DNA from 4 places in the Paenibacillus sp. FA6 genome. Region 2 is predicted to be linked to each of the others. Evidence: riboswitches for the same ligand, from Rfam matches in the RefSeq annotation. Region 2 holds a riboswitch; each other region holds the start of a gene.
What was found. Region 2 has a riboswitch for thiamine pyrophosphate ahead of ACP8HI_RS02285 (ABC transporter ATP-binding protein). Riboswitches for the same ligand answer to the same signal wherever they lie in the genome.
Positions count from the first base shown of each region.

Region 1: linked by a shared signal. The riboswitch ahead of ACP8HI_RS19775 (ABC transporter substrate-binding protein) and the one ahead of ACP8HI_RS02285 (ABC transporter ATP-binding protein) in region 2 are both predicted to bind thiamine pyrophosphate.
Region 3: linked by a shared signal. The riboswitch ahead of thiC (phosphomethylpyrimidine synthase ThiC) and the one ahead of ACP8HI_RS02285 (ABC transporter ATP-binding protein) in region 2 are both predicted to bind thiamine pyrophosphate.
Region 4: linked by a shared signal. The riboswitch ahead of ACP8HI_RS05020 (thiamine phosphate synthase) and the one ahead of ACP8HI_RS02285 (ABC transporter ATP-binding protein) in region 2 are both predicted to bind thiamine pyrophosphate.

Region 1 is NZ_CP188820.1:4,306,922-4,312,864, reverse strand. It holds gene ACP8HI_RS19800 (TatD family hydrolase) at 1-641, opposite strand, end outside; gene ACP8HI_RS19795 (TVP38/TMEM64 family protein) at 729-1,352, shown strand; gene ACP8HI_RS19790 (ABC transporter ATP-binding protein) at 1,356-2,177, opposite strand; gene ACP8HI_RS19785 (ABC transporter permease) at 2,214-2,978, opposite strand; gene ACP8HI_RS19780 (thiamine-binding protein) at 2,975-3,268, opposite strand; gene ACP8HI_RS19775 (ABC transporter substrate-binding protein) at 3,310-4,320, opposite strand; TPP riboswitch at 4,425-4,535, opposite strand; gene ACP8HI_RS19770 (pyridoxamine 5'-phosphate oxidase family protein) at 4,889-5,305, shown strand; gene ACP8HI_RS19765 (ABC transporter transmembrane domain-containing protein) at 5,581-5,943, shown strand, end outside.
Region 2 is NZ_CP188820.1:497,023-502,965, forward strand. It holds gene thiD (bifunctional hydroxymethylpyrimidine kinase/phosphomethylpyrimidine kinase) at 1-804, opposite strand, end outside; gene thiM (hydroxyethylthiazole kinase) at 855-1,649, opposite strand; gene ACP8HI_RS02275 (ABC transporter substrate-binding protein) at 1,674-2,717, opposite strand; gene ACP8HI_RS02280 (ABC transporter permease) at 2,714-3,490, opposite strand; gene ACP8HI_RS02285 (ABC transporter ATP-binding protein) at 3,471-4,325, opposite strand; TPP riboswitch at 4,361-4,464, opposite strand; gene ACP8HI_RS02290 (VOC family protein) at 4,812-5,678, shown strand; gene ACP8HI_RS02295 (pectate lyase) at 5,903-5,943, shown strand, end outside.
Region 3 is NZ_CP188820.1:1,671,235-1,677,177, reverse strand. It holds gene ACP8HI_RS07725 (CAP domain-containing protein) at 1-696, opposite strand, end outside; gene thiC (phosphomethylpyrimidine synthase ThiC) at 767-2,524, opposite strand; TPP riboswitch at 2,772-2,881, opposite strand; gene ACP8HI_RS07715 (O-antigen ligase family protein) at 2,988-5,774, opposite strand.
Region 4 is NZ_CP188820.1:1,092,229-1,098,171, reverse strand. It holds gene ACP8HI_RS05045 (GNAT family N-acetyltransferase) at 1-139, opposite strand, end outside; gene ACP8HI_RS05040 (thiazole biosynthesis adenylyltransferase ThiF) at 445-1,464, opposite strand; gene ACP8HI_RS05035 (thiazole synthase) at 1,461-2,228, opposite strand; gene thiS (sulfur carrier protein ThiS) at 2,230-2,433, opposite strand; gene thiO (glycine oxidase ThiO) at 2,430-3,575, opposite strand; gene ACP8HI_RS05020 (thiamine phosphate synthase) at 3,592-4,260, opposite strand; TPP riboswitch at 4,401-4,504, opposite strand; gene ACP8HI_RS05015 (HXXEE domain-containing protein) at 4,564-5,097, opposite strand; gene ACP8HI_RS05010 (immunity 53 family protein) at 5,131-5,418, opposite strand; gene ACP8HI_RS05005 (DUF2809 domain-containing protein) at 5,415-5,762, opposite strand; gene ACP8HI_RS05000 (AAC(3) family N-acetyltransferase) at 5,809-5,943, opposite strand, start outside.

The DNA of each region.
Region 1 (5,943 bases), 2.2 Mb from region 2:
GTTTCCGCCATGACCTGCTCTTTCGGATAGAGGCGGGCTAATTCTTGAATTTCAGCTTCATATAGAATATCTGGTGTGAAAGATATAAAATAACCGTTATTCGCCATGCGTTCTACAGTATCCGCGGAACCCTTGAACCAGTGGAAATGTGCCCGGGTTACGCCATGCTTTTCAAGTAAGTTGCATGCTGTAATTGCATCTTCATATACGGCATGTAGTATAATGGGCTTATCGTATATGGCGGCGAAAGAAATAAATTGTTCTAGCAAGACAATGTAAGGTGTTTGGTCAAATGATTGTCCAGTTTCCTTCGCTTCTAGCTGTGAATAATAAGGTAACCCCACTTCACCTACAGCGATCATGTCATGATGATGATCCTTCATCCATGATAACAGTTCGGCAACCTCTTCTGATGTTGGGAGCTGCTGCTCGGGATGGAATCCAAAGGCAGGATGAACGAGAGTAGGATGTAATCTTGCAATTTCTAGATTGCGGATGCTGGATTGGAGATTCATGGATACAGCTATAACCCCGCTTACGCCATCATTGGACAACTCTGCAAGGTGTAATGGTTGCTCACCACTATAAGAATCAAGGTGAATATGGGCATCAATGATTGGAGTATATGTTGATATGTTTATAATAAATGACCTCCTATACTAGAATGGTTGTAATCAACCTCAAGTAACATTATTAGAGCGGTATTGAAATGGAGTAGGTCTGTATTTATGACAAATATGATAGATCAAGCGATTGATTGGCTTTTAAATTTCACAGGATTAGAGGGTATTGCTATTATCCTTCTAACGATCATACTGGCGATTATTCAGAACTTTCTAGGTATCTTTCCATTTGCGACATTGATCGTGCTCCACATCTCGATATTAGGAGTTAAGGTTGGATTAATGGCTAGTTGGTTAGTAGGCTCAGTGGCTGCGATCGTTGTTTTTGTTATCTGTAAATATTTCTTTCATGATTGGTTTAACCAAAGATGGGGCAAGAGGCTAAAGCGATATGAAAAGTGGCAGTATGGCTTTGATAAATACGGAGCATGGGCGATTATATTTCTTCGTACTTTACCCATCATGCCCAATAATATTATCGCTTTTATGTCTGCTTTATCACCAATTAAAGTGTCTACGTATACCTGGTCCTCTATTGTAGGCACGCTCTCACATATATGGTTATTCGGCATAATTAGCTCATCGCTCATTTTCCCTGATATGGACTTACGGAAATTGATCGTATCATATGTCATATTTTGCATTGCACTCATTGTGATATTTGTAGTTACCCATCGTAGAAGCTTAAGAAAAATATGTGGAAAGGATAGGGCTGCGAGTGATTCGTAGATCCTATTTTTTTTGCTCTTCTTTCATCAACTGCGACAATTCCCGTTTTAACTTTAGAAAGGTAGGATCATCAGTAAGCTCTTCTCGTCGTGGTCGAGGGAGTGGCACATCTACGACCTGCAATACAGATCCAGGTCGATTTGAGAATACATAAATGCGGTCGGATAGCAGCAAAGCCTCCTCGATATTGTGAGTGATGAATAAGACAGAACGCTGATTCTCTTCCCAAATATTAAGTAGCCAACGCTGCATATCACTTCGCGTCAATGCATCCAACGCACTGAAGGGTTCATCTAGGCATATTAGTTCTTCTGGGCTGAGAAGTGCGCGTAGGAATGCAACTCGCTGTTGCATTCCACCGGATAGCGTGTGAGGATATGCTTGTTCGAATCCGGAGAGACCCACCTTAGCAATCCACTCTCGAGCTTCCTTACGTGCGTCTTTCTTGGATGTACCCTTTATTTCTTGTGCAAGAATGACATTATCTTCAATGGTTCGCCAAGGAAATAGAGCGGGTTGTTGTGGCATGAAGCTAATATGGCCTCGTTCTCCCGTGACTTCGCGTCCATTCATCCATACTTCGCCAGAATCGGGTTGTACTAATCCTCCAATAATATGAAATAGCGTACTTTTACCGCATCCTGAAGGACCGACGAGAGAGACGAATTCTCCTTGTTCTACGGTAAGGGAAACACCATTCAGCACAGATAAATCTTGGCCTTGTTTACCGAAGCTTTTGTTAATATCAGTGACTTTTAAGGCTTGTGATGCTGAATGGACGTTACCACTTAGGATATTGTCTTTCGGTATATAGGATTCCAACATGAGAAACACGTCCTTCATAAGTTAGTAATGGTAGGCTTATTTGTGTTCTTGACGTGGCTTCCAGCGTACTAACCACTTCTCTAGCAGACCTATAATAGCAAACATCATGAGGCTAAGAACAATAATGATGGAGATTGCAACAAACATGCGGTCCGTACGATAGCTAGCTTTTTGTAGCATCATATAATAACCGATACCCTTATCGGAACCGATCCATTCTGCAATGACTGCACCCATCACACTATACGTCGCTGCGATCTTAATTCCTGAGAACAGAGCTGGGAGCGAGTGTGGAAGCTCTAATTTAAAGAAGATTTGCCTCTTACTTGCTCCAATCATACGCATATAGCTAAGCATGGTTGGATCCGTTTGCCTCAGCCCGCCCATCATGGCAATAGCTACTGGGAAGAAGCAGACCAGCGTAATGACGATGAATTTGGGAAGAAGACCGAAGCCGAACCAGATCATCAGTAGTGGAGCAAGCGCGATGGTCGGTACATTCTGACTGAGAATCAGTAGAGGATATAAGGCCGACTTAAGAAAAGGAATCATATGCAATACAATGGCGATAGACAGACCTATTGAGCTACCGATGAGGAACCCAACACCGGTTAACCTCGCTGTTGCTAAAGTATGTTTCCACAATCCGCCCGATTGAGCGGAAGCTTCACGAACAATATCAGTTGGAGAGGGGAGAATCCATTTCTCAATCTCGAAGAAAGACGTACATAGCTGCCATATCATCAATAAGAAGAAGACCGCCACGAAGGGCGGCCAGATTTTGTTCCACCACAATCTCATGGACGATATTTCTCTGTTAACTTATCCATGCTGATCCCTTGTGGATTGTGAGCGATCTTGATCTGAGAAATGACACTTGGACTCCCTGCTTCGACAAGAGCCTTATGCATATCCTTCACAATGTCTAATAACTCGCTAAGTTCGCCTTCCATTGTGGTCTCTAGAGGATGAACCTCATGTTTCACTCCGGATTGTTGGATGACCTCAATTGCGCGATCTACATAAGGAATGGAATCTTCATTTCCAGGTGTCTTTGGAATAACTTGAATGCTCAATAATGTGTTTGCCATATTATATGTTCAATCCTTTCGAATTTGGAGATAATGTTTGCTTATGGTAACTGTGGCAAATACTCATTAGTATATGCCTTTCCAATTTCAATCTGTTTATCCAGAAGGTTATGGCTTAGCATCCAATCTGTATAGCCCTGCCATACTTCTACCTTTTGTTCACCCCAACGAGGGGCATCATCTGTGTAACGTGGGCTAAGCCATTTCTGACTTGCGAGAACAAGATCTTTGTCTAACTCAGGGACTGCTTTACTAAGTATATCAGCAGCCTCTTCTGGTTTGTCAATGGCTAGCTGATAGCCTTTGGCTGTTGCTTTGAGGAAAGCTTTGACTAGCTCAGGATCATCCTTGATCTGCTTCTCGTTCGTTACAATGACAGGTGTGTAGTAGTCTAGTTCTACAGCATAATCTTTAACATATAACATGTCGATTGGATCATTGCGAAGCTCTGCTTCAATACCCGTCCATGCATAGAAGATCCATGCGAAATCGATATCACGCTTAACCGCGGTGAAGAAATCGGCATCGCCCATATTGATCATCTTAACATTCTTAACATCTGCCTTTTCGTTCTCCATGATAGAGCCCATGATGGCTTCTTCTACAGGAGAACCCCAACCTCCATAACTTTTACCTTCAAAGTCCTTAGGTGATTTAATGTTGCGGTCAGCAGGTGCCGCGAAACCGGACGTATTATGTTGAATAACTGCGGCAATAGAGACGAGCGGGACGTCCTGTGTTCTTGCTAGTGTCACACTCTCTTGATAGCTTATACCAAAAGGCACCGCCCCTGAAGCGACCATCGTATCGGCTCCACCAGCACCTGGTTGGACTATCTCAACATTCAGACCTTCATCTTCATAATATCCTTGATCTTTCGCTACATATAGTCCCGTATGATTGGTATTAGGAGTCCAGTCCAAGACAATCTTGACGTCTTGTAGTTTCTTACTAGTCTGTGCATTCTGTTCATTCTTAGTTCCCCCACAACCCGCTATTACGAGTAATAGTAGGCATGTTAAAAGTATCGACAATGTTCTTTTCTTTCTCATTCTGCTCTCTCCTCTGTTGGACTTATTGTTCCATGTCCTATTAGTATTCGACAAAAAAGCGCCCCGTAATCGGGACGCATGTGGGCGCAAGAAAGATATGAATGTAACCATATCGGATACGTTCCTACGCTGGCATTATCCAGATCAGGTATAAGGGTCAGTGTCTTGTGGGACACAATCTCAGCCGGCCAATTCCAGCACCCCTGGTACTTATGTAGTTAAGGCGTTCTACGTCATTATAATCGACTGGGCTAGGGGTGTCCAGCTAGGAATTGTTTAGAGGCTGATTCGTATTCTTTTAAAATATAAGAAAGTATAAGTTTCACTTGAATCAATTTCATAATCGCCGATGCATCTAAATCGATTTGCGTAATTATGAAATTGATTCTTGATACTCTAATCCTTATATTTCCGCTGAAACGGGTGCCTTAAAGTGATACGGAGTATCGCTAGCATCGGAAGCATAAGCTCCTTAAAAAAGGACGGCGAATCCGTTTCTACTTGGATGGGTACAATAAATCATATGCTTTAAGTACATTCAACATGAGGAAGGGGAACACGATCCATAATGGACAACAAGATAATAGAGCAGGATATAACGAAAATTTTAGACCACAATAAGATTTGTTCTCTGGCGACTATTGAAGGTAATAAGCCGAAGCAGAGATATATGATGTTGTATAATGAAGGATTGAGCATTCATTTGGTAAGCGATCGGAGAACACATAAGGTAGAGGAGTTGAAGAATAATCCAAATGTATCATTGCTCATTGGGTATGAAATTGGAGGTACTAAAGAGGTTGTCGTTATGGAAGGGACCTGTTCAATCTGCACGGATGACAATTTGAAGGAAAGATGTTGGAATGATGATTTGAAGGAGTGGTTTGACGGACCAAGGGATCCTAATTATGTCATCCTTGATATTCAACTTGCAGATATTCTGTATACGGATAAGGACGGAAAGCAAAGAAAGTGGATTTCCTAAACGAGAAAGACCCCCAACATCCGAAGAGCCCAGTAAAAAACTTATGAATTTAATTTGTTAAGTTGAATTTAATTTGACAAAGGTGACTTCCATTCAGTTTTTAATGGAAAGTCGCCTTTATTTATGTTCATCCCCCTCTTTCGATACTGCAGTCTAGTAGAAAATGCTGTAAAGTATGGGATATTGGTTCGCCTCAAGGCAGAGTTCTACAAAGTTGATTTACAGTCTATACCAACCTGTTGTAATCTAGGACTACTGAAAGGTAGGCGATAGGATTGGGTTTTCTACAAATGGTTGTTCGTCATTTTATACAATATAAGTTGCTGTGCGGCATCTTTTTATTCGGCTTATTGATTGAAGTTGCCTATGCGGTAGCGTCACCATTGAGTCTTAAGTATTTGGTAGACTTAGCTTTTACCCCCAAGGATTATCAAGCCTTTTTCATCATACTAGGTATTCTGGTCATTGGGGGGGCGCTTAGTATCGTTGCTGGGCTGGGAGGGGATTATGCACTCTCCAAACTAAGCGGTAAGGTGGTCCAGAAACTTCGCATCCAATTGTTTACTCACATGCAGAAGCAATCCTTTCCTTTCTATCAGCGCTACCGAGTGGGTGATCTAGTTACTCGCTTTTCTTCT
Region 2 (5,943 bases):
TCGCTGTCTTTTCTGATATGCAAAATGATTCGTAGGTCCATGCCCCGCGCCGATGCCTAATTGATCTTCGATAGCCGCTTGGATGAATGATTTGGCTATTTGGATAGCTTCAAGCACGGATGTACCTTTGGCTAATTCTGCTGTAATGGCGGCTGAGTAGGTGCAACCTGTGCCATGAGTGTGTCTCGTCTCAATTCTGTTATTCTCCATATATATGTAGTCATGCCCATCATAAAGGAGATCTATAACTTGCTCTGTAGACGCATCATGTCCACCTTTCATCACGACATAACGACTACCCATCTGATGGATGATTCTAGCAGCTTCTTCCCGATCACTCAAGGTACGAATAGACATTTCGGTAAGTATTTCTGCTTCGGGGAGGTTGGGTGTAGTTATGAGTGCTAAGGGTAGTAAATATCGAATGACGGATTGAACGGCTTCTTGTTGCAAAAGAGGAGATCCTCCCTTAGCGACCATAACAGGATCTATGACCAGGTTACTCCAATGATATTGCTGTACCTTAGCGGCCACGATACGAATAATCTCTCCGCTAAATAACATCCCTGTCTTCACTGCGTCCGGTTCTAAATCACTTCCGATCGAGTCTAATTGCATCGTAAGGGCTTCGGCACTCATAGGGAAGACCCCCTGAACACCCAACGTATTCTGTGCTGTCACTGCTGTGATGGCAGACATTCCGTACACACTCAGTTCTTGAAATGTTTTCATATCTGCCTGTATCCCAGCACCACCACCGCTGTCCGATCCGGCTATAGTCAAAGCTTTATATATGCTCTTCATGGGTAACCTCCCGGTAATCCGATTTGTAGTTCTTTCTATACTTGAGACATCTATTGAAGCCTTTGGATCCTTGATCTTTGTTGAAAAGATTCCGGAGACACCAACGCCAATTGATTCAGGAATTCAATTTGGAAGCTTCCAGGACCTAGAGCTTCTGTCTTAGCAGCAGCTATTTCTGCGGCTACGCCAAAGAATGCAACGGCTTCAGTAACAGCTTCAATCGAATGCTGTTCACTAACAGCTAGAAAGGCAGCAATCACGGAGCCGAGCAAACATCCGGAACCGGTGACTTTTGTCATGATAGGGTGACCATTACTAGCAAGGAATGTGGTATGTCCGTCTGTGATAACATCATCCGCTCCCGTAACCACAACAATACAACCTAGCTTATGAGCTGCCTTTTGTGCGAGTTGAACTACGTTTCCTTCACCAGTTCCGGCCTCCACACCCTTAATGGACCAGTTCTCACCAATCACATGGGCTACTTCTGCAACGTTTCCACGAAGCACGGTTAGCTTAATCTCTTGAGAGACCCTCTGGGCAATAGTTGTACGATAGGAGGTGGCTCCAGCACCAACAGGATCAAATACGACTGGAACATTATTCTCATTAGCTGATTTACCTGCCATGAGAATGGAGTCTACAATATGAGTATTGAGAGTACCCATATTTAGTAGGACAGCATTAGCGATTTTCGCTACATCGGCAACTTCTTCATGAGCATCTGCCATAAAGGGTGAAGCGCCTAGGGCGAGAAGTCCATTGGCTGTAAAGTTGGTAACTACCGTGTTGGTGATGTTGTGTACAAGTGGATTATGCTGACGTACCTTTTGTAGAAATGTCATGATTAACTTCCTCCTTAAGATGAATTAGAAATTGATGAAGGCATCTTCCGCTTTTATAGTGTCAGGTAGTAAATTGTTAGAAATGAGCCATTGATTGACGCTCTCCCATGATTCAGGTGATTGATATCCGAAAGCCTGTTCTTTCGCATCCATCAGTGGTAATAGAATCTCTAGGCTCTTCGTTTCTATTTCTTTATCTAGCGGTGAAGTCTGATCTTCATGTTCAAAAAGTATGGATAGTGCTTCCTCAGGATGCTGTTGTACGTACTGTTGTCCTTGGGCAATGGCTGTGACAAACTTCGCGAGTAACTCTTGCTTGTCTTTCAATCCCTGCTCACTAGCGACAAGGACAAGCTCATAATAATCCGGAACACCATAATCCGTAGGATTCAAAGCGACTACAGCGTGACCTTGCTTAGCAAGTATTAGTTGTTCATGATTGATGAATCCACCCATAATGGCATCAACACTGGAAGTAGCAATGGCCGGAATGAGATCATAGCCTACATCAACCAAATGAACGTCTTCAGGATCGCCCCCATCATTTCGAATCATGGTATGTACCATAGCTTCATATAAAGGAATTGAAGAGTATCCAACGGTTAAACCAGCCAGGTCTTTGGGAGATTGAACCGTTCCATTAGTAGGTACCATAAGATGATTCAATGGATGTCTCACGATAGCAGCAATAGATTTAACGGGAATATTCTCACCGCGAGCCATAAGTAATTGTGGTTGATAACTTAGGGCTAGATCGACCTTTCCAGCAGCTACTAATTTCAAAGCATCATTGGTATCGGCAGGCATTTGGATATCTAGTTCAATCCCTTGTTCCGCGAAGTATCCATTTTCTTGTGCTGTATACAGGAAAGAATGAACGGCATTCGGATACCAATCGAGCATAATGCTCAGCTTTTGAGGCTTATTCTCTACGATTGCCGTTGGCATGTCAGTTGCTTGATTCGAGTTAGACGTATTGCCACAAGCGGTCAAGGAAAAGAGTGCCAGTGCCAGTAGAACGGGGATAACTTTTTTCATACCCATATTTATATTCTTATTTATAGTCATTTCGATAAACCTCTCCTCTTTAGAAACTTGTTCTCTAATATTACGATCATCATAAATAAGGAAATCCCAAGTAAAGAAAGTAACAAGATGGATGCAAACATCTCATCCGTATGCATATTGCTCGACATTCTTCGACTATAGTAGCCTAGCCCCTTTGTACCTCCTAGCCATTCGCCAATCGTAGCTCCAACGACACAATATACGATGGAGAGTTTCAGTCCCGAGAAGAAGGAAGGTAAGGCCATAGGCATCTCAATGGTGCAGAATAGTTCCCAGCGGTTGGCTCCCATCGTCATGAGTAACTCTGCATACTCGCGATCACCCTTTTTTAGACCGTCATAGGTGCTTACTACAATCGGGAAGAATGCAGTTAGGAAGACCACCGCTACTTTACTCCAAATCGTGTAACCGAACCACATGATGAAGATAGGAGAGAGCGCGATTAAGGGGATGGTCTGACTAATAATCATGAACGGATAGAGTGCTTTCTCAAGTGGACGTGAAATATGCATACTTATAGCAAGAATAATGCCCCCACTAACAGATAATATAAAACCTAAGACAACCTCTTCTAAAGTTGCGATTAAATGCCGACTGATCAATAGATGCCCATTCTCAAATAATGCACGGGTAATCGAGGTGGGTGAGGGAATAATAAAGGAAGGTACCCATCCTAAAGAGACCACCGATTCCCAAGCTATTAGGAGTAGTGTAAAAAGAAGTGCAAACCATCCATAATCATGTGCCCAGCGTTTAAAAAGGCGTCTTCTCATGTAATCTTCGCTCCAAGTCCTGCCTCAATTGTATAAAGTGAGGGTCATAGTTCATCTCGTAGTGCCTTGGTCTAGGTAAATTAACGATGATTTCTTCTACACCTTGAGGACTGTCATGGGACATGAGGTAGATGCGATCACTTAATAAAATGGCTTCTTCCAAATCATGTGTAATGAAAAGGACAGTCTTATGTAGATCATCCCAAAGATCTAGTAACCAACGATGCATCTTTCTTTTGGTCATTGCGTCAAGGGCACCAAAGGGTTCATCTAATAACATCAGATCTTGGCCTGTTACGAGTGTTCTGAGAAAAGCGACACGTTGTCGCATCCCACCTGATAATTCATCTGGATAGGCATATGCGTATTTCCCTAGACCGAAACGATCTAATGTTAATTGAATATCTGCTGTGATCTTCTCTTTATTACGCTGATCTAGTTCACGATGAAGTTTCCGATTAAGCTCCCATGGGAGTAGACAATTGTCTAGAACGGTTCTCCAAGGCAGAAGTAAGTCCTTCTGGGGCATGTAAGCCACTGTTCCTAGACGATTCAATGTCCTTTTGCCATGTATATATATTTCTCCATCCATAGGCTCTAGCAGTCCTGCAATCAGCTTAAACAGAGTGCTTTTACCAGAACCACTAGCTCCTATAACAGAAATGAATTCACCCGTATGAACATCCATAGATAGTTCCTGAATGATTGGGGATTCGTATGTACTTGCAAAAGAGTAAGTTAAATTCTGTAGTGATAATATCGCGGTAATCGCCTCCCGTAAACAAATAAAGACCCAACCATTTCCGAAAGGAAATGAGTGGGCCAAAAAGTTCATTCAGGCAAATAAGTGAGCAAATATATGCATGAGTTGAAGATTTCGTTCCACTTCCCTCCGCTGGTATAATCCAGATCAGGTTCCAAGGGTCCGGAACATCAAGTTCCATCTCAGTCATTAGACTCCCCTAGTGAAATACAAGGTCTTATTTAATTGATAACCTATCCAATATAACACAATTTACAAATATGTATAGAGGATGTTCAAAAAGTCATCTTTTGATCACGAAGTATACCAAGAGGCGTATCCAACATCGAAGATTGAATTCAACCGGTCTTTCCGGTGCTCACGTAGGTACTGCCTACGCTCCGCTCCTCTCTCCCTTGCTTCATCCAATCTTCTCGGTGTTGAAAACCTGACTTTTTGAACTCGTATTTATAGACTCATCTCTATTGACTAAGAAAAAAAATCATGATATATTTATCATACAGAATAATTATTACTATTACTTATATAAATCATTTTACTTTGAAAGGAAGATGCTCAATGGTTAAGAAAATACATCCAAGCACAAAAATTGGATATGTGAAATTGAAAATTAGCAATTTGGAACGTTCCTTAGTATTTTATAAAGAGGTTATTGGCTTAGGAGTTTTGAATTTGACAGAGAATACGGCTGAGTTGACAGTGGATGGTAAAGAACCGTTGTTGGTTCTAGAACAAATAGAGAATGCAGTCGTTTTACCGGAAAGATCGGTTGCTGGATTGTATCACTTCGCAATTCTAGTACCTGATCGCATTTCATTAGGACTATCATTACGTAACTTGATGAAGCACAACATTAATGCGGGCCAAGGAGATCATCTAGTCAGTGAAGCATTGTATATTAGTGATCCAGACGGCAATGGTATCGAGATTTATGCGGATCGTCCAAGGGAAACATGGAAGAGAGATGCACAGGGACAATATGTGATGACGACGGATCCAGTTGATGTTGATGGGCTGCTTGCGATATCTGATGGGCAGGAGTGGAATGGCTTAGCTGAAGGAACGATTATTGGACATGTTCATTTCCATGTATCAGATTTGCAGAAGGCGGAGGAATTTTACTGTAATACTCTAGGGCTTGACGTTACCGCTCATTATGGTGCGATGGCATTATTCGTATCTGCAGGAGGGTATCATCATCATATTGGCTTAAACACATGGGCAGGAGTGGGCGCACCATCTGCACCGGCAAATGCGGTCGGATTAGATTACTTCACATGGGTTCTTCCTAATCAGGATGAACTTGATACTGTCATTGTGCAATTAAAGAATGCGGGAATTAGTGTTACTCATCGGGATGGTGGTTGGTTCGTGAAAGATCCTTCCAATATTTCAATAAAGCTGTTGAGTCAAAGTTCAGAGTGAAGTAACACTTAGGAATACGAAAAAGTCGCAAGCATGATGCTTGCGGCTTTTATAATGGCTATGTTGCATACAAATACATCAATTAATCCATGTAATATAATAGTTTTATAACCATATATAACAAAATGATTATTTCGGAACCCTAGATTGTCTGCTAGTCTTAACTCAGATGTAGACGGGGGTGCACATCCGTTTGTATCAAAAAATAGTAAAGGATGGTTATCATGAAAAAAATATTGAGTATCGTGTTAGCTGCAGGAGTAAT
Region 3 (5,943 bases), 1.2 Mb from region 2:
TTTTCGCTTGGGTTGGCCCAGCTTTGTAATCACTCTGGTCTCAGTATCTCCGAGGCTAATGCCATTCAAACTGAGACCAGTACTCTGAATCTCTGAATCCTTCAACGTCGGGTGAACCTGTTTCAGCCTGTAAATGAACGTCTGCGCTTCTGCCCTTGACAGGACATCATTTGGGGCGAAACTTTCCAGCGAACTTCCTCCTTGCTTCCCTTGAGCAATGCCCTTATCTAGTAGAAGCTGGATAGATTTCTTCTGGGAGAGGGGTTGCCCCATAACGGCTGCAAACAACTCAGCGACTTGTCCCCGTTTCATGTTCTGATTAACCTCTCCAGATATCGGCCATTCGAGTCCTTTGGCTACGTCATAATACGGTTCATACCATGAAGTATGCGGAACTGAATCCCTGATTGCCACCTGTGGATATGCCCGTAGGACCATGACTAGAAATTCTGTTTCCGTAACGATTTGAGAAGGACGGAATGTCCCATCATCATACCCATTACTAATTCCATTGCTTTGTGACCATTTCACCATTTCGTAAGCCCAATGCGATTCTGGGACATCCACATAGGTGAGCGATTCGGCCTTAATGGCTGTACCTGTTCCTACGATCCCCAAGATGACAAGTAAGGATAGATAAACTATCCATTTCAGCTGCTTTACCCGTCTTTTTATTCCAAACCTAGTTTCTGTCATCCTATCCCTCCTCTTCTACAGTAACCTGCCTATTCTTATGTCGGAATAAGAGTGAATAATCTGAATAGTCTCATTTATAAATGACGCTTCCACCCTCTTTAAATTCGTTCGCTTTATTCAACAGACCATTTCTTATGGAATCCTGTTCCTCTTGTTCCTTCTGTCTAGTTGAATCCCGAATATCATGAGAAATCCGCATGCTACAGAACTTGGGTCCACACATGGAACAGAAATGTGCCGTCTTAGCTCCTTCCGCAGGTAGCGTCTCATCATGATACTCCAGCGCTCTCTCAGGATCGAGCGACAGGTGGAACTGATCACGCCAACGGAATTCGAACCGGGCTTTGGACAGTGCATTATCACGGTCCTGTGCTCCCTTATGCCCTTTAGCTAAATCAGCGGCATGGGCAGCTATTTTATAAGTTATAACCCCTTCCCGCACATCATTCTTGTTCGGTAATCCTAAATGTTCTTTAGGAGTAACATAGCAAAGCATGGCCGTACCAAACCAACCGATCATCGCTGCTCCTATCGCTGAAGTGATATGATCATATCCTGGTGCAATATCCGTCGTAAGAGGGCCCAATGTATAAAAGGGCGCTTCGTTACAGATTTCAAGTTGCTTATCCATATTCTCCTTGATTAAATGCATCGGTACATGTCCTGGGCCCTCAACCATCACCTGAACATCATGTTTCCAGGCAATCTTCGTCAATTCACCCAACGTTTCCAGTTCTGCAAATTGCGCTTCATCATTCGCATCGGCGATAGAACCTGGACGTAAACCATCTCCTAAGGAGAAGGAAACGTCATACATTTTCATGATTTCACAGATATCTTCGAAATGCGTATAGAGAAAGTTCTCTTGGTGATGAGCAAGACACCACGCTGCCATAATGGAGCCACCACGTGATACAATTCCAGTCATTCGATTGGCAGTCAGTGGGATGTATCGAAGCAAGACTCCTGCATGGATAGTGAAATAATCCACACCCTGCTCTGCCTGCTCAATGAGTGTATCTCGATACACTTCCCATGTTAAATCCTCTGCTTTGCCCTTTACCTTCTCTAAAGCTTGATAGATGGGTACAGTACCTATTGGAACGGGGGAATTACGAATAATCCATTCTCTCGTTGTATGAATATTGTTGCCGGTAGATAAATCCATAATATTATCCGCACCCCAACGTGTAGCCCATCTCATCTTCTCAACCTCTTCATCTATGGAGGATGACACAGCTGAGTTTCCAATATTGGCATTAATCTTCACTAAGAAATTCCGTCCAATAATCATAGGTTCACTTTCAGGATGATTAATGTTCGCAGGAATGATTGCACGACCGAGAGCTACTTCATCTCTGACAAATTCCGGTGTTACGTTTTCTCGAATCGCAATATATTCCATCTCTGCTGTAATCACGCCTTTACGAGCATAATGCATTTGGCTTACATTTCTTCCTTTTCTAGCTCGTAAGGGATCCCTCTGCAAAGCTGGAAACACCTCTTCTCGTGAGGCTTCTTTCACATTACCGTTATCTTCTGGCTTGATTGTTCGCCCTACATAAGATTCAGAATCTCCACGTTCTTTAATCCACGATAAACGATTGGGATGCAATCCAACACGAATATCGGTATGCACTTCGCTGTCGGTATAAGAACCACTAGTATCATAGACCCGAACAGGTGCATTCTCCTCTATTCCAGATATACCCGAAGTGTTGCTAAGTGTAATTTCGCGCATTGGAACGCGAATGTCTGGACGAGACCCCGTTACATACACTTTTTTACTTCCTGGAAAAGCTGATAGATTAACAGATTCTTTCTTCATTTCGCTTGTCATTTCATTTCCTCCTATAAGTAAGATGATTTGATCAAGCGGAGCAAATTCTATTCAACAAATAGAAACGGATAAGCCGTCCCTTTTCAAGGAGCTTATGTTTCCGATACCAGCGATACTTCGTATCGCCTTAAGGTCTCCGTCTCTACCGAAATATAAGAAATAGAGTATCAAGTGATACTTATACTCCCTTATATTTAGAAAAAGACTGCCTCTGAGAAAGAGGCAGTCTTAAATAGACAAATAGAACTCCATTTCCTCCGCTGGCATTACCCAGATCAGGTTTGACGGTCGATAGTTGATCACTATCCTCTCAGCCTGGCATACCAAGCTCCCGTTACGATGTAATTGTTAGTTAAAGTATAACGAAGTAACCAGATAAAGCAATAGTAATTCCCAAATAACTATCTATATCCTTACAAAAGCGGAGTTACCTCCCAAATCATCACTGTTGTTAAAATTCAAGCTGTAAATCTGCGATTTCATCAATCTGTGCGGATTCCGTAGGATCAGCCGCAATCAGAAGGTCATAAACGACCTGATCTGGGACACTGTTATTCTTCTTTAGTGCAGCCAAATACCAACGAGCAATTTCACGGTTAGTTGCATTGGTATAATCTTCGCTCAAACCAATCTGTAGCGTAGCTATAGCTGCTTCCAATTTTTCAGACATAAATTGTATTTTTCCTGTATTCAGTGCTACAGCCGGAGCAACCGTAAGCGACCTTCCTTGCAGTTCTTGAGAAGACAGAGTCTTCAAATATTCCAAATCCGCCAGTACATGCCTGTAGGCCTCAAGCCCGATATTGAAATTCGCTTGCTTGTTAACACTGTCTTGCTGTGTGTGAGCCACCTGCCCCAGATCATAAGAGCGACTGATGAGAGCGCTGTACCACTCCATCTCCCAGAGGTCTTCGCTGTTTATGATATCTGTGTAATTCTCATTGAAACCAAGCTTTAGGGTAACCGCGGCCACCACAGGCTCTCCTAACATCAGCTGTATTTTACCCGTATTCAGAGCGATGGTCGGAGTGATGGAGAACGGACGTCCCTGCATCTGCTCCGGAGGGAGTGTCTTCAAATACTCCACACCGACCACAACCTGTTCGTATGTCTCGAGCCCTGTCTTGAAATACTCCTGTTTCAGAACATCATCCTTGAGGGTATGTGCCTGGTCTCCCATCGCAAGTGAGCGTCTAATCAATATATCATACCATTCAATATCCCAGATGAACTTATTGGCATTGTCACGGTAGACCGCGTGAGCAAGGTCGCTTTGCCCTTTAAGATCGTAGTAAGCTGCTAACTGCGTCAGTAATTGCTTGTTGTAAGGCTCGTCCTTGAGGGCGCGTGTCAGCACATGAAAGGACTCTTCAAGGAACTGCTCGTCTTGAGTCTGGTTAAACACCTGCTGATTAATCGAGGATAGGTACATCGCCGACTCCGGGTGGCTCGGACGCTTATCCAAAGCTTTAACCAACGGTACCTTCAGCTCTTCGTAGGACTCACTGATACCAAACAGGTTCTTGGCTTTCACAGCGGCATTACTCGACCCGATATAGCCGATCAAGATGAACACCAGAGAGACAGTGCCGATTCCTACTACAGAGAAATATCCAAGGCGTAGCCACGTCTTATTCCAGTTCCAACTCAGTGGCTTACTATCCATGACCACCGTCATCCCAGCCAGACCGATAAAGACAAGTATTCCCATGAAGGCATAGCTCATATTGAAGTCCAGTAAGCTATGAACCAGAATCGACAAGGCTATAATCAGATAAAAGAATCCATTATCGAAATCATCCTTATCTCTTTTTACATATCCACGAATATATTTATAAAAAATAAAAAGGATAAAACTCATAAACACGATAAATCCTAGAATCCCTACTTCAATCAAGTATTGTAAGAAGAAGTTATGTACCTGCCGGCTAGTATATGGGTTGTTCTGATATTGCTCATACAGTGAGGCCCAACCTCCTCCTCCGGCACCAAGGATCGGATAATCTTTAACGACTTTTAATGCATCCTTATAAAAAGTAATCCGCTCCAACACGCTATGCTGTTGGAAGTTAATGTTCTCCAGACGTGTTCCCATGTTCGCAGGCAATATGTTTCTCATGCTTGTTCCGATAAACAGGAAAGCTATCACGCCGACCAGCGCTACCGAGCCAAGTGGAATCCATAGTCCAGTTAGCTTGCCTGACGCAAGCTGACCCAGCTTCTTGTGCAGCCATGGTGTCGCAAAACGCTGGATGACCCAGCCAAGTACAGCAACAATCACAGAGCCTCCAAGTAAATATCCCCAGCCCATCCATGCTGCGGATGATGTGTAAGTGGTGTTCAGTTCAAGGCCCAATTCGGTCACAGGTGCTGATATTAATAACGAGACAACACCAGCGATTCCGAGCTGTACGATCCATAATATCTGTTGTACAGGCTTTAGGAATAGGAGTAGCAAAATGAATACAACTGGTAGCATGACTAGCCCTCCGCGCGAAAGCGTCAGCAGAATAGATACAATAATCGGAACTAACATGAACCCATGCATCAACTGGCTATACCATTTCTGAGAGCGCACTAGCGCGAACAGGGCCACGAATAGAAAAGCCATCAGGAAGGCTGCATATGTATTGGCATACTGGAAGATCGATGTTAGCCGCAGTCCGTTGGAGTCGATCATCACCGCTTCTGTATATTTCCCTTCACGCACTGTGCTGGAGAACCAGCCTACCAGCGCACCGGCAAATTTCCAGCTTCCAAGCCAATTCAGCAATCCGAAGGATACAATGAAATATGCAATCGTGAGAATAGCATTCTGCATGACAATATTTAGTTGTTTTTGCTTTAGCAAATATAACGCTACAATGAATATTGTCGCATACATGCTCTGGATGAACATCATATTCATCGCCATATAATGCGACACAGCGACAAACACCGACAAGATATAAGTGATCGGTAGCAATACTGCCGCCACTGTCATTAGATCCCGTTGTTCGGTCAATTTAAACTTGGTGAAATCTAGACCGATCCAAACTAACAACATCAGGCCACTAAGCAGAGCAGCAATATACAGAGGCTTCTCGAAATCTACCGACTGGCCATTAAACAATCCCGCCTGAAATGGAGTCCAACCTAAAAATAAAATAATTGCAACAAACAACGCCCACACCGGGCCTGATATCTTCTCAGCATTTTTCGACTGTACCGTATTTTTACCGTATAGCGGTTTCGACATGTTAGACTCTCCTTTTCTTGTAGGTACTAGAATATTCTAGCATAAACATATTTATATAGTCTTGTACTAAATTACTCTAATGTGAAATGATGGATATGATAGTTAATATATTTAAAGATTTCGGCAACAAAAAGAACCTCTTATCCTCAATCAAATTGGGGATAGGAGG
Region 4 (5,943 bases), 600 kb from region 2:
TTTCTTCATTTAACTCTTCTAGAGACATATAAGGTTCGTGGTATCTATCTTCTGGGATGATCCCTTTATATGCTTGAGCAGCATCATTTATGATGTCATATATGGACTTCACATCTTGTTCATTACATAACCGAATCATGGACACAACACCTCCGTTTATAAAAAACCTCTTTAATTACTAAATTTGAAATATAATACATTATGTATTACATTATATAGAATAAATTGTATATCAGTCTAGTTAATCAATAATGAATTCGATAGACTTATCCAAATTATATAAAAAATTCATTTACGCTATTGACTATAACACTAGTGTCATAGTTTAGAGTAGAAAGGTGGAGATATATGAACTTACTGCGTTGATACTACCCATTACAAAGAAGCCCAGGCTGACATTACATTAGCCTCTGGACTTCTTTCCCTATCTCGTCTATAACAGGTTCAACCTAAATATCGATGATACAAGCTTTTAGCTTCAGCAATATCATTCGTTCCGTGTACCAACACTCTTCCATCTTGAAAAATAGCCAACCGATGATTACCCGTATACAACGATACTAGGTAAGGATTATGCTCCACTCGGTGTCCTTGTTGAGCGAAGATTGCAACGAGTTCCACTAAATTTCGCTTCATCGGTACGGGTGGTCGAATCTGAACCGTATCTCTCCCACATAAAACAGCCGTTCTCGTATGATTCGACGCAGAAAGATAAGGATAGGTCCGGTCATCGCCGCAGGAAAGACACGATAGCCTCTTCATGCTATGTACATTTATGGAAGAGTGCTGATTACTCCACAGATCGAAAGAAGTAAGTCTATTACGCAATGAAGATCGATCACCTACCAATAATTTCAAAGCTTCTGCCGACTGATAAGCGATAACCATTTGTACAGCTGGACTAATAATACCAACCGTGTCACAGGTAGCTCCAGCTAACGGTACCGTTTCGAGTAAGCAGTTCAGGCAAGGAGTATCCCCTGGAATAATGGTGTATGTGATCCCATAACTACCAACGCATGCCCCATAAATCCAAGGTACTCGGACCTTTTGAGAAACATCGTTCATTAGCAACCGAGTATCGAAGTTATCTGTCGCGTCAATGATCAGATCGACACCCGAGACCATATCTTCGATCTCGCTTGTCGTTACATCCATCACATATGCGCTCACTTCCACCGTGGAATTAATCTCCATGAGTCTTTTCTTTGCTGCAATAGCCTTCGGTATGCGTAACTCTGCATCCGCTTCACAGTATAGTTGTTGGCGCTGCAGGTTACTCCACTCTACATAATCTCGATCCACAATCGTTAACTTGCCCACACCTGCTCTTGCAAGTGCCTCAGCATTTCCTGTACCTAATGCCCCTGCGCCGATAATAAGGACATGCATCGTTCCAAGCTTAAGCTGTCCCGCTTCTCCTATGGGTGTAAATAACTTCTGTCGTGAATATCGCTCATTCAAGTGCTAATCCATCCTTCCATCGGACTACTAGCAGAAGCATAGCGCTTCTTCGGAATTCGACCCGCTTCAAATCCTAATCTCCCCGCTTCAATCGCGAGCTTCATTGCTAAAGCCATCTTCACGGGATTCTGCGCCCCTGAAACAGCGGAATTCAGCAATACGGCATCGGCTCCAAGCTCCATAGCGAAAGCCGCATCAGCAGGACTACCTATGCCTGCATCTACAATGATGGGTACCGTTGCTTGCTCGATAATAAAACTAAGATTCAATGGATTAATAATACCCTGACCCGAACCAATCGGGGACGCACCTGGCATGATGGCATGAACACCCAGTTCCTGTAATCTCTTGGCCAACAACACATCATCAGATGTATAGGGAAGAACGATAAACCCTTCCTCTAGAAGCATTTCAGAAGCTTTTAACGTCTCCAGTGGATCTGGCAACAGCGTCTTCCAATCACCAATCACTTCGACTTTAATCATATCGCACAGCCCAGATGCTCTCGCTAATTTAGCGATGCGAACAGCTTCTTCTGCCGTTGAAGCACCTGCTGTATTCGGGAGTAATGTATATCTACTAACATCTAGCATTTCCAGAAAATTAGGCTGAGTCGCCTCAAATATGTTCATCCGTCTAACCGCAAACGTTAAGATTTCTGTCTCAGATACATCAACGGCTTCCTTTTGAATCTCAAAGCTTGGGAATTTCCCTGTTCCTAATAACAATCTTGAACTAAATTCATGTGTTCCTATCTTCAACAAATTAGCCACCCCCTACAAAATGTACAATCTCAATTCGGTCTCCATCCGTCAAGCATGTTGTCTCATGATCTGATTTCTCCAAAATATGCTGGTTCCACTCAACAATAACAACTTTGCTCTCTAGCCCGAAATATACAAGTAAATCGACGACCGTCTTGCAGTTATTTGATACTTCAACCTGTTCACCATTAATTTGTAACTTCATAATAGGACACCTGCCCTTTCATTAGGAACATTCTGATGCCGATCTACCCGAAAAGCTTCTAGTGAAAGAACCTTCTCCGTCTTACCTTCGGCCCAATCTGCAACTAGCTTCCCAGTCATTGGACTAAGTAGAATACCATTACGATAATGCCCTGCCGCCACATATAGTCCCTTCAGCGACGGATGTTCACCCAAATAAGGTAAGCCATCTAATGTCTGTGGACGTAGCCCACTCCAAGCTCGCTCCCACTCTGTTTCGACGATACCCGGTAACAGTTGCTTCGCTGACTCTAATAACTTGGATATTCCCTTCAAAGTGACCTTGCGATCATAGCTATGTGCAGTTGCAGTTGCTCCAACAACGAGTCGCCCGCCTTTCTTCGGAACTAAATAACAACCATGGCTAAATATCGTAGATTGTAGCAACGGTGTGTGACTTAGAACAGAGAAACATTCCCCTTTGACCGGATAAATTGGGCATGTCAATCCAGCCTGCTCAAGAAGTGGCCCACTCCACGTTCCTGAAGCAATGATGACCTGATCAGCATGAACTGTTCCTTCACTTGTAACCACTCCAGTCATACGCCCATGTGCATAAATAAGAGATTTCACCTCAGTAAACTCCTTAATTTGTGCTCCAAGTGCTGCCGCTGCTTTGGCAAATGCGAGACATAACTCAGGCGCATCCACTTGACCATCTTCTTCAACTAGCATTGCTCCAAGCAGATCTGAAGAAATGCCCGGCTCCCGTTGCTTCACTTGCTCCAATGACAACCACTCAGCTTGTTCCCCTACTGTCTTTTGAAAAGCTAATGTACGTTGAATTTCGGTCACATCCGCTTCTGTTACTGCTACACGGAGTAGACCTTTACGCTTTAGACCAATATCTATCCCTGTTAACTCTCTTAGATCCGTAGCGAGCTTTGGGAATAACGCACGACTTGCCCGCGCCAAATCGAACATCGGTCCAACTTCGGTCATTTCAGCTTGTGCCGCAAGCATTCCCGCTGCCGCATTCGAAGCTTGACTTCCCAGACGATCACGCTCCAAGAGAATCACATTCATGCCTCTTGCGGACATATGGTAAGCAATCGAACTTCCAATCACTCCCCCACCTATAATAATGGCATCTAATTGCTTCATTCTGGTCATTGACCTCCTAAAGGTTTTTGGGTATAAACTTTAATTCCGTGTTCAAAAAGTTGACTTTTTGAACTTCCTCTAAACTATCTAATGCCTCTCGGTAGTCCTTCACCGACCTTAATGGATCATCTGCTGCGGTAATTCCCGATAGTATTGCAATTCCTGCTGCTCCAGTTGCGACAATCTGCTGCACATGGTCGGGCTTAATGCCCCCGATCGCGATAACTGGAATAGGGACTCTTTTCACAACTTCCCCTAATGCCTTCGTTCCTCTAGCTTGCTGTCCTGGCTTAGAAGCTGTTGGGAAGATATGTCCGTACACTAGATAATCAGCTCCTTGCTCACTCATCTCCACTGCCTCTTGAACATCGTGAACAGAACGTCCTATTCGCAATCTAGAAAAAGCTCTCCTCACTGCCTGCACCTCTAGGCTACGGTAGCTTAACTGGACTCCCCCAGTTCCAGCGGCATAAGCGACATCAACTCGGTCGTTTATGATCACTTTACTAAGAGGTACTCCAACTGTTCTTAAAGCCAATATCCCTGCCCAAAGGTCGGCCGCATGACTTGAGTTCTCCCTTATATGAAATGCTGTTACAAAAGGATGAATAAGTGCCGCTATCCTTGCAAAGCGTTCCAGCTCAGACTGACCATTCGAGATCACATGTAATTCTCGCGCTGACATTGTACTCCCTCCCTATTTTCCCTCAAGTCGAATCTCGGATATGATAGAACACCAAATAGGCCACCTTCTGCAATAGAAGGTGGCCTATAACTATAGTCAAAAGAATGCAGACGTATACACGCATACAAAACGATCTTAACCAAAGCTCAAGCTCACTTCCCTACGCTGGTATAATCCAGATCAGGTTCAAAGGGTTTGGAATCACACATTCCGTCTCAGCCAAATAGCACCCCTAGTGATCTAACGTATTCAATTGGATACATACTAACACAAATATTGGAATAATAGAATAACTTTTATTTATTAATTGCGTATCACTAGCTTACCTACCTTATGTCCTAGTAACACTAAAGGGAGCACGATTAACCCTGAAGGAGCGTATAACAATATTTCTTTTAGAGTAACAATGTCTTCGATTATTAATCTATAAAACAAATATCCTGAGTATGGCAAAATCACAATTAGTGCTGTTAATACCCCTGGGGTGTACAATTTCAAATATAAGGATTGTGCTAGATGAGTAAACACATGTACAAACATCAAGGCATTACAGCCTATGAATAGAACATAATGATGTTGCTCCACAGCCAGATAGGTAATGGGTATAAAAACAATGAACTCCATGAATACCGCTACCGCGAACTGAGATGATTTCACTTCTGACATGTTCTTAACTAGTTTCCGCGCAACCTTTGGTATGATCTTGTCGATTGTAGCATAATTCCTCTTCATCCAGGACTCCACAAATATGATTTCTTCAAAGTCATGGATCATAAAAACCGCTAGAAACAACCACATGAAAGATTCTATGGTTATAAATGAGTCAAGAAGTATCATTTAAAATCAACTCCCTACTACGGTATCTCTCTGCTAGCTTTCCGCCCATTCCTTAAAGATCTGTATCATCTCTTCTAAATTTCTCAATCCACCTGCACCTTCGAAATATCCATCTTTGATCCAACATCTCACCCAATCATGATCATTCCGATCAATGATAATTTCATCTAACGTTTTCCCCTCTAATTCAGTCTCAAGTAAAGGTACCGTTAATCTCCATCCGGGAGTGTCTATCGATTCAATCTTCAAAATATGAGTCTGCTCCCACTCATCATCACAATGATTCTCATACCAACCTTCTAACCATTTCAGGTTACTCATCTTCTTCCTCCTCGGTTAAACAAGTAATAATCCATAATACAAGAACAAGTAATCCCTACCACATATCGGATTAAATCAATGACTAAGAAACCTTTTCCTAATATTAATGCTCCCAATAGTGTTGATCGTATTCCAATAATCCAATCCGCCTGATACAACTGGCTGAATTCAATCGTAAAGCTAAATATTAAACTTAAATAAACAGAGATAAGCAATTTTTGCTGTACGAACAATATCCGACAACCGAAATAAATCATACTTGCCCACAAAGCATCTCCGAAATGTCGTGATACAAACAAGGGTAATACATCTGAAAATGCCCTCGAACAAATTCCTAAAGTCATTACTATAAAGAATAGGAATACGTATACTATTCTATTCTTCACTAACTTATCCAAATAACTGCTGCATATGCTCGTTTAATGGTTCATTGTCCGAGAATAAATCGGGATACTCACGCAGCATTTCTGTAAGAACCTCGGTCATCTTGACCGTGTCACATACACGTACAACCGCATCACCCAA